Regions from separate parts of the Sporosarcina sp. FSL K6-1508 genome, predicted to be linked through region 1. Evidence: riboswitches for the same ligand, from Rfam matches in the RefSeq annotation. Region 1 holds a riboswitch; each other region holds the start of a gene.
The links. Region 1 has a riboswitch for preQ1 ahead of queF (preQ(1) synthase). Riboswitches for the same ligand answer to the same signal wherever they lie in the genome.
Positions count from the first base shown of each region.

Region 2: linked by a shared signal. The riboswitch ahead of queC (7-cyano-7-deazaguanine synthase QueC) and the one ahead of queF (preQ(1) synthase) in region 1 are both predicted to bind preQ1.
Region 3: linked by a shared signal. The riboswitch ahead of MKZ11_RS02435 (QueT transporter family protein) and the one ahead of queF (preQ(1) synthase) in region 1 are both predicted to bind preQ1.

Region 1 covers NZ_JBBOXF010000001.1:2,539,333-2,542,616, forward strand. Annotated here, with positions in the region: gene MKZ11_RS12660 (DUF488 domain-containing protein) at 47-592, opposite strand; gene MKZ11_RS12665 (queuosine precursor transporter) at 655-1,296, opposite strand; gene queF (preQ(1) synthase) at 1,314-1,811, opposite strand; PreQ1 riboswitch class I at 1,899-1,942, opposite strand; gene MKZ11_RS12675 (MFS transporter) at 1,970-3,136, opposite strand.
Region 2 covers NZ_JBBOXF010000001.1:3,059,670-3,062,953, forward strand. Annotated here, with positions in the region: gene queE (7-carboxy-7-deazaguanine synthase QueE) at 228-935, opposite strand; gene queD (6-carboxytetrahydropterin synthase QueD) at 932-1,357, opposite strand; gene queC (7-cyano-7-deazaguanine synthase QueC) at 1,354-2,019, opposite strand; PreQ1 riboswitch class I at 2,027-2,070, opposite strand; gene MKZ11_RS15405 (YxcD family protein) at 2,328-2,618, opposite strand; gene MKZ11_RS15410 (hypothetical protein) at 2,606-3,046, opposite strand.
Region 3 covers NZ_JBBOXF010000001.1:559,755-563,038, reverse strand. Annotated here, with positions in the region: gene MKZ11_RS02445 (BCCT family transporter) at 1-585, opposite strand, end outside; gene MKZ11_RS02440 (excisionase family DNA-binding protein) at 895-1,125, opposite strand; gene MKZ11_RS02435 (QueT transporter family protein) at 1,193-1,693, opposite strand; PreQ1 riboswitch class I at 1,701-1,745, opposite strand; gene MKZ11_RS02430 (peptide ABC transporter substrate-binding protein) at 1,994-3,284, shown strand, end outside.

The sequences.
Region 1 (3,284 bases):
AAGGAGGTAGACTACATTTCCAATCGGGATGCAGTCTGCCTCTTTTTTAGTTCGGATACACAACTGATCCATCTTTACGTAATTCAGGTTGCGCTCCCCATTGACCAGGTTTATGTTCAACGATTTCAGTTACCCCTTTAGAACCATCAAGGATATGAAGAACAGACCATCCGTTCAACGAAAGCCGATTGCTGATCAATAAACGATGACAGCGTGCCGGATGGCGCTCTGAACAACAATATGCCACTCTGTCTTTTGAGGCTAACTCCTTCAATTGTGTAAGCCCTTTTAGAAATTCGCATTCAAGGGAATAGTCTGCATAGTTATGGAAGGATTGATTATTCCACCCATCATTTATTTCATCGTCCACTGTCTTGGATTTATTTCTTCTGCCGCCAAGTTCTTTATTATGTACATATGAGATACCAGAATGAGGCAACCAGATGCTCATTTCATCTTTATGGAAGTGTGGAAATTTTCGACTTCCGGGAAATGCGCGCACATCAACAAGGGTCTCTATTTTTGCGTCATTTAGCAGTTCCAAAAATTCTTCTTTTGTATGTGTAGAATGACCAACCGTAAAAATATCCATAAGAAAACCCCCTCCCTACTTATTTAATTCCACAAAGTAGGGAGGGGTAAACGTTCACTGTATTAAGCTCTGACATTTTCCATGTTGAGCTTTTCTTTTCTCTCTGTTCTTTTGCAGATTGCAACAAGTGCATAAACAATTGGTGTATCCAGAATGGCGACGATAAACTTGAAGATATATTGACTGAAGATCATTCCGATTAAAACACCTAGCGGCATTGTGCCATAAAAAGCAATCGATATAAAAATCGCCGTATCGACTAGCTGACTCACCATCGTGGATGCATTATTTCGGATCCATAATTTCTTTGTGCCATGTCGTTTTTTTAGTTTATCAAAAATTGCAACATCGAGGTTCTGGCTTATAAGGTAAGCAACCAAACTCGCGATTGTCACACGGAAGCCTGCACTGAAAATCGTTTCGAATGATTGTTGATGTTCGTAAAATGGTGCTGCAGGTAACTTAATTGCAATCCAGATGAAAAGGATTGCGAAAAGCTGTGCAATAAACCCGGTTAGGACGGTTCTTCTAGCGGCTTCTTTTCCGTAGGCCTCTGTTATGACATCCAGGAGCGGATAGGTGCAAACATAAATAAGTGCAGCGGCCGGCAATACAATCCAGTCGCCGATACTGAATAATTTCACTGCCAATATATTGGACAAAATCAATAATCCGACGAAAAGCCCATTCAAATAATAAAGCATAGTTGCTACACCTCTTCTTATCGGTTATCAATTTTTTCCGGATACATATCGTGATTCATCATACGGTGTTCTGCCATTTCTTCATATTTCGTTCCCGGTTTGCCGTAGTTGCAGTAAGGGTCAATTGACAACCCACCACGTGGAGTGAATTTCCCCCACACTTCGATATAGCGCGGTTCAATCAGGTTAATTAAATCATTCATAATAATATTGACGCAGTCTTCATGGAAATCACCATGATTGCGGAAACTAAACAAATACAATTTAAGTGCTTTACTTTCCACTAGTTTTTTATCCGGCACGAAACTGATATACATCGTAGCAAAATCGGGTTGGCCCGTCATCGGACAAAGTGATGTAAACTCCGGACAGTTGAATTTGACGAAGTAATCGCGTTCCACATGCATATTGTCGACAGCCTCTAAAATGTCGGGATTGTACTCGAACAAGTATTTCGTGTTTTGATTGCCGAGCAAAGTTAAGTCGGTCAATGTTGATTCATCTCTTCCAGCCAATTAAAAAAACCTCCCGTATAATTTGTCAGGGAGGTCCATAGGCGCCGAAAAAAAGAGCCATGTCGAATGGACATGGCGTAGATTCCGTCATCCATAGTTTTTTATAGAGGGTCGCTATGAACCTCTCCCGAACAGGGTTATTCGTTTCGTCTCTGACATTAAACGACTGAAGATGATTTGTCAATAGACCCTTTTTTCTTCAATCCGATCAGAGTATATAGTGCGACTGCCAGCAAGATGAACCCTGTCAACATGAAAGCCCCTTGGAAGTCCAGATTCAGAAGACCAATCACACCTGATCCTGCAACCACACCAATCGAGAAGAACGCGTAAAAGTACCCATATGCTTTCCCGCGGAATTCAGCCGAAGATGAATCGATCAGCAGTGAATTGATGGATGGAAACAGGAAAGCGAATCCTGCACCATAAATAGCCATTGCTAGATACAAGTTAGTCAATTCCTCGATTTGGCTCAGGAACAACATACTCACTCCCATAAGTGATATACCGAATGCTAGTGTCACAACTGGCCGAACCCGGTCAAATATCCGATTGATCGGCAATAAAAAGATCAGAATTGCGACTACACCGAATGTGCTCAGCAAAATACCGGTTGTTTTTGTATCAAATCCAAGCGACTCAACTTTTAAAGGCAGGACAAGGGCAAGTACACCCTGTGAAAACATTAAAAAGAACGCTCCTGCAAATGCTCTGACCATTCCAGGATGGCGGAATAGGTGGATGACCCGAAAATTTTCCGCTTTTTGTGAAGATTGTTTTCGCACATATGTAAACGAACGAAGAACGAAGAATGCAAGTATTGCCAGTAACATCATGATGCCGCCGTTGACCGTCATAATGAAAGGCGTGCTTGTTTTAGCAGCAACAATTCCGCCATACGCCGGACCAACAATTGCAGCCATTCCGACAAATGCACCTGAAATTGCAACACTTTTACCACGTTTCGATTCTTCTGCACGGTTTGCCAGAAAAGTGAAAGCCGCAGGGACAATCAAGCCTTCCATGAAACCATGGACAAATCGGACACCAAGCAGTGACATCGGACCGGATACGACTGTATAAAAGAAGAGGGATAACGCTGATGCGAACAGACCCAATACGAGTATGAGGAACGGTCCTCTTTTGTCAGTCATGAAACCGGAAATGATATTCCCGATTGTATTTGAGAATGAATACATACCGACCACAAGTCCGACCAAAAATGGCGTTGCACCAAGTGATAATGCAAACGGGCTCATCACGGGCAGTTGCGAAAATAAATCAAAAAACGAGAAAAATACAATAAGATAAACAAAACCGCGCATATTAAAGCCTCTTTTCAAATGATAGATACCCTAGTATACTTTAGCATTTTTTAGACCTAAGGGGAAAAGGACAGATTGTGAACAATACATATTCTTTGGCAATTAATGAAGGATAACGATAAGATTAATGAAATATATGAATGGATAA
Region 2 (3,284 bases), 520 kb from region 1:
AAAATTTTATATGTTTACTCTAGTTTATTAGCGGGTATAGAAGAATAGGCATTAGTAAAGGTTCGCAAAAATATTTTCGTATATTTAAGTTTTCCCAACTCTCATATTATAGAGGAATAATGGGTGTAATTCAAGATATTACATCTGTGTCTTTGCGTGATTTAAAAATACCTTGCACCGAAACATATTTCACTTGTTTCGATGCCAGGTATTTTTTATTTATAAAATTAAACCCCGCGTTTATTGCCCCATACAAGTGTATGCAGCTGTGGCAATACTTTGACGTCATTCATTATCGGCGAGCAGATCGCTTGCTCGATGAGCCACTCGTATCGTTTCAACAATGTTGAAATAAGAAGGGCATCATCAGTTGTCGTCGAATCATCATTTCCTACTTGTAGAAAGAAAGGAAACGCCGGATAACGGAGATGAACTACTGCGGCAAACTCGAAATCCTTCTCGTCGAAAATGACGACTTTTAGGCTAGTGTTCGAATCAATCAGTTTCTCCATAAATGAATCTAGTTTACTGAAGTCAGTTATCATCCCTGAACTCGGTGGTTTTGGGGAAAGCGTGATATCATCGATTTTTATTAACCAGTCCTGCCATAAAGATGCTTGTGTTTCGACCGCAACTTTCCAACCTTGTTCATGACATAAATCGACAAGTTCTCCGATACCTTTATGAAGGGCGGGGTTCCCACCTGAAATTGTGACATGTGAAAATGATTGCCCCCCAATTTCCTTAAGTTCCTCTATAATCTCTATCGGTTGTTTTGACGTACTCTTTCCTGAGCCATCCCACGTAAAACTGGAATCGCACCAAGAGCAGGAATAATCACATCCAGCTGTTCGGACAAACATCGTTTTCAGTCCCATAACCATTCCTTCACCCTGAATAGTCGGACCGAATACTTCCATCACAGGGATCTTCATACGTTTACCTCCCGTTCCGGACGGTAAATAACGTAACTTGTCGGCGTTTCCCGAACAATAACTTGAAGGCACACAGGTTTATTGCTTGTCGTCTGGAGAACTTCTTGAATCGAATTGCTGATCTGTTCCGCTAGCAGCTCAGTTGTTGGAAAACTGTTCTTAAATTCAGGATGATCATTCAGTACAGAATGATCGTATTTATCATGAATGAGGTTTTTGAGTTCTTTGAAATCAATCAGAAACCCGATTGAATTCAACTCATTGCCTCCAATTGTTATATTTAAGAAATACGTGTGCCCATGCATCACTTGGCATTTACCAGCATCTTCGCTTGGAATGAAATGTGCTGCAGAAAAATGCATATCCTTGTTCAGTTCAAAACGATAAGAATGTTGAACTTGTGGATAAAATTGCTGCATCATTCAAAGACACCTACAGACTTGTTGGATAAATAAACAGCTAGTCCATCATTCCGTAATACACAGGCAGGGCATTCCCCGCAGCCTGTGCTTGGAATTCCGTTGTAACAAGTAAGTGTCTTATTCTGAATAAACTCGAGCGCATTAAGTTCATCAGCCATAGCCCATACTTCGGACTTATCGAGCCACATCAATGGGGTATGGATGACAAATTGCCCATCCATCGCCAAATTGAGCGTCACATTCAATGCTTTTATAAAATTATCACGGCAATCTGGGTAACCACTGAAGTCCGTTTCACTTACACCTGTAATTAAGTGCCGAGCGCCAATTGCATTCGCATAAACTGCGGCGAATGAAAGGAACAGATGATTTCTACCTGGTACGAAAGTCGACGGCAATTCACCTTCCACTTCCTTTACCTCGATATCATCCCGCGTCAAGGCATTCGCAGACAGCTGGTTAATCAAATTCATATCTAGCACTTTGAAAGATACTCCGAGCTCGTCTGCAATTTCTCTAGCACACTCGATTTCCTTTACATGTCGCTGACCATAGTCGAAAGTGACCGTTGCAACTTCGCGGAAATTCTTCAATGCCCAAAATAGGCACGTCGTACTGTCCTGGCCGCCACTAAAGACGACAACCGCTTTTTCATTTTTCAAACTGAACATCTCCTTAGTTTTTTAGAGAGGGAGTTTTCGAACCTCTTTTTTTGAACAATGTTAATAATAGCATAGGTAGAGAATGTTTGGGCTGGGGATTGGGATTTACAAATGAATAATAAGGGGTGACAGTCACCTAGTCAAATTATAAACAATTCAGAAAATACAAAAAGGCCTAGAGAGTAAAGAAACACTCCCATATATGATCGATTTAGCGAAGTGCTGAACTCGATTCAAGGAGTGTTTTTATTTGTCTAATTTTTTTGTTTTTTTGTGCAAAAATACTAACTCATTTCCATTGAACAGTCTCAATGAACTGCCGCAATAATACCTTCCTTGTCATCTAAAAGTAGTTTTATACCCGCAGCGAAAGGGTCTCTATTCAAAAATTCCTTGAGCCATAAACGCAGAGCTGCAATTATATCGTAAGTAATGAGAATTTGCTGTTGCCCATTTACAAAAGCCTCCGCAGAAAATCCATCATTATCGTCATACATTAGTTCCACTTGAACATCTTCAGGAGTCACATACTTTTTGCGCGAATGATAAACGCAGATTGCATTAATAATATCCTGCTCCGAAATAGTTAACTCCTCCATTGATTTATCTCTTCTTTTTTCTTTTTCTCTTTTAACATGACGAAAATTTTACGAATAATAACTACTAAAAAGATGATCGCAATAGCGTTGATTGCGAAGCCAAGAAGAGATCCTAAAATACCCATGTTCGCAAATAAACTACCAAATAGTAATCCAGCAAGACCACCGATAAATAGCCCTTTCATAAGACCACCTGACGTGAATCCGCCTTTTTTCTTTGCAGTTGTTGTGGATTTTTTTGTGTTAGAAACATCTTTTTTCTTTTGGATAGTTGAATTGTTAAACTTACTATCATTATTTGTGTTAAAACTTTTCTTTCCTGACTTGTAAGGTTTCGCCTCAGCTGTCGTATGGTCGTTGAAAACATAGTTTCCAATAGGTGAAAGTAAAAGCGTAATCACCAGTAAAGCTACAAATAATTTTTTCATTTTATGCCCTCCATTAATTTGGTATGAGATTTTTATGAGTAAGTAAGTACATACCACCTTAAATAGTTTAAACTATTTAAGAAAAAAAACAAAGAAAGTTTAACTTTTATATCCTCAGTGTTGTGTTCAAATTACTTAGTAGCTATCTCACATATTACCAATAAATAAGAAATTACTGATCTAAAATCAATCGTTAGTAGTCAAGGTACTAATGGTCCACAAGTTAATCTTACATGAC
Region 3 (3,284 bases), 2.0 Mb from region 1:
GAACGCTGTTGCGAAAACGGCAAGTACATCGACGAGAGTACCCCAAGGGCCAACCATTTTTTTACCGAATATCGGCTTCAATGTTGCTGAAATTAATCCCGGTTCCCCTTTACGGAACTGGAAGAAGGCTAGAGATAATGCAATGACCCCGTACATGGCCCATATATGGATCCCCCAGTGGAAGAAAGACTGACGTAATGATTCTTTGAACGCCGCATCCGTATTTGGATCTTCCGAAGCAGGACTGATCGCGAAGTGCGATAACGGTTCAGCAGCCCCATAAAAGACGAGCCCGATACCCATTCCGGCAGAAAACAGCATAGCAATCCATGTAACTGTCGAAAACTGTGGCCGGTCCGTATCTTTTCCAAGTCGGATTTTGCCAAACGGACTAACAATGAAAAAGAAACTGAGTGCTAACATAAATGACATGAGTAGCATATAATACCAGCCGAAAGACGATGCAACAAAGTTTTTGGCGTTTGTTGTGACCGCTTCAAAACTTTCAGGTGCTAACGCGCCATACCCGACGGTCAAAATAATCAGACCGATTGTGATATAAAAGACATTTGATATTTTCTTCATGAATCCCCCTCGTGGAGCAGTTAATTTCGAAACAGCTTCTAACTATACTAGTAAAGTAAAATGAAAGCAACCAATCAGTGAATAAAGTATTCCCCTTTATAGTATTTTCCATTCATATCGCTGTGTCGCGTATAGTTATTAGCATAGAGCTTTTATTGATTATGGATTGATGTAAAACAGTTAGATGATTTTTTTGAGAAAATGGTGGAGTTCTTTCTATATTAAATAGGGAATGGACAGAACTTTACTGCAACCCAATCTAAGAGTTATCGCAAAACAGCTGAAGACATTTGTGTCTTCAGCTGTTTTTCAATCTTCATCTTTAATATCGCGATCGGGCGGAATCGGCTCGTTACGCCATTCGTCGATTTGGTGTTTCAATAGTTCAAGCTGTTCCAAATAGAGTCCGAACTGATCTTTATTAATAAGGAATTGCTTGCCGTCATGAACGGAGCGGATGCGGCCTTCCCTCACATACTTTTGGACTTGTTCGATGGGCATGCCAAGGTGTTCAGCAGCTTCTTGAATTGTGATATACATCGATACATCTCCCTGAAAAATCCCCTCTATTTCAATTATGAGCAGTGAAATGGAGAGGATGATTATGTTAAATAAGTTTTTCGAAGTTCAGACGTTTATTCAGAGCGTGAATGATAGGAATTCCGATAGCCATAACGACAAATTCTCCAATTGCAAGTGTTAGGTAGATGATAAGAAACGGAAGTCCATTAAATTCTGGGATGTCTGCAAAAAAGCTAAGTTGAAATGCGATGATTACCATTGTGAGCGTAAAGACGATAGTGTTAAAAAGCATTCGTTTGAAGATGCCTTTAATGAACTTTGCAGAAAAGATCGTTATTGAGAGGGCGATTACTGAATGCAGTACTCCGAAAATAATATCAACCGCTACTGGTGAAAATAGCAAGTTAGCACTAAATACACCGACTACAATACCAAAAATATACTTTTTATTGAAAACGACGAGATGGTTAAATATCTCTGAAATACGGAATTGAATAAGGGTAAATCCGAATGGTGCGATTAAAAAGGTGACGGCGACATATAAAGCCGCAATAATTCCGTTTGTTGTTAATGTTTTTACTTTCATTATTCATTTCCTCCTAGTTTTTTTGCGTGGGATGGTTACGAACCACGTGTTAAAAAGCCTGCATAACAGAATAGCATACACCCACCGTTTTGTATATGTGATAAATTATTCTAGATATTTTGAAACGCCTAAAGTATTCTGCTATCAATTTATTTGTAAGATATTGAGGAAAAATGTCGGAAAATAGAATGTTTTTTAAAGTATTGGAATATTCATTAATCGGTAGTATAATAACTTCTAAGGTGAATTGTGAACTTTCAGTTTACCGAAAACAAAAAAGAATAAGGGGGAACTTCATTTATGAGTATGAAAAGGTGGCCTTTACTTCTAGTTTTGGTTTTTGCTATGAGTTTGTTTCTAGCTGCTTGCAGCGGAGACGAAGAAGGGGATGGCAAAGAGAAAGAAGATGCTAGTAAAACAGAAGAGACGGATGCTGGAAAGTCTGATGCGACAGAGGAAGCTAAACCAGCACCAGAACAGAAGCTAAGTGTAAATATTAAGTCAGAACCGCCTTCTTTACATCCAGGCTTAGCGACTGACACTACTTCAGGTGCAGTGCTGAACCAAACATTTGAAGGTTTAATGCGTGTCAACCAAGAAGGAGAAGTAGAAGAAGCGATGGCGGAAAGCGCCGAAATGTCTGAAGACGGCTTGACGTATACATTCAAAATTCGCCAAGATGCAAAATGGTCAAATGGTGATCCTGTAACCGCACAGGACTTTGAGTATGCATGGAAATGGGTACTAGATCCTGCCAATGCCGAGACAGATTATGCATACCAATTATATATGATCAAAGGCGCAGAAGCTGCCAAAGAAAAGGGTGGTTCTCTGGACGATGTAGCTATCACGGCAGAGGATGATCATACATTGGTCGTCGAATTAGAACAACCGACAGCTTATTTCCTTGAACTAACTGCGTTTTATACGTACTTCCCTGTTAACCAGAAGGTAGCGGAAAGCAACGCTGGTTGGGCTCAGGATCAATCCGACAACTATGTAACAAATGGTCCTTTCCTAATGGAATCTTGGAAGCATAAGGATATCATTGTGCTTAAGAAAAACCCTGATTATTGGGATGCGGACACAGTTAAACTGGAAACGATTAATATGCTTATGATTGATGATGAGAATACTGCAAAACAAATGTATGACCAAGGTGAATTGGATTGGTTGGGTTCACCGACAGATTCTATTCCGTTGGCAGCTATTCCAGATTATAAGCAAAAGGGACTACTGAATATTTCTCCACTCGCCGGCGTTTATTACTACGCATTTAACGTAGAGGAAGCACCGTTTACAAATGTAAATATTCGTAAAGCATTTGCAATGGCAATCAATCGTGAAGGTATTGTAACGAATATCACGCAGGCGGAGCAACAGCCCGCGATGGCATTGGTGCCACCTTCTATCTTTGAAGAGAATGCAACCGGTTACTTTAATGATAATGATGCAGAAGAAGCGAAGAAGTACTTGGCTAAGGGCTTGGAAGAATTGGGTCTGACTGAATTGCCTACGATCAAGCTTTCTTACAACACGAGTGAAGCACATGGTTCCATTGCACAAGCAGTACAAGATATGTGGAAAGAGA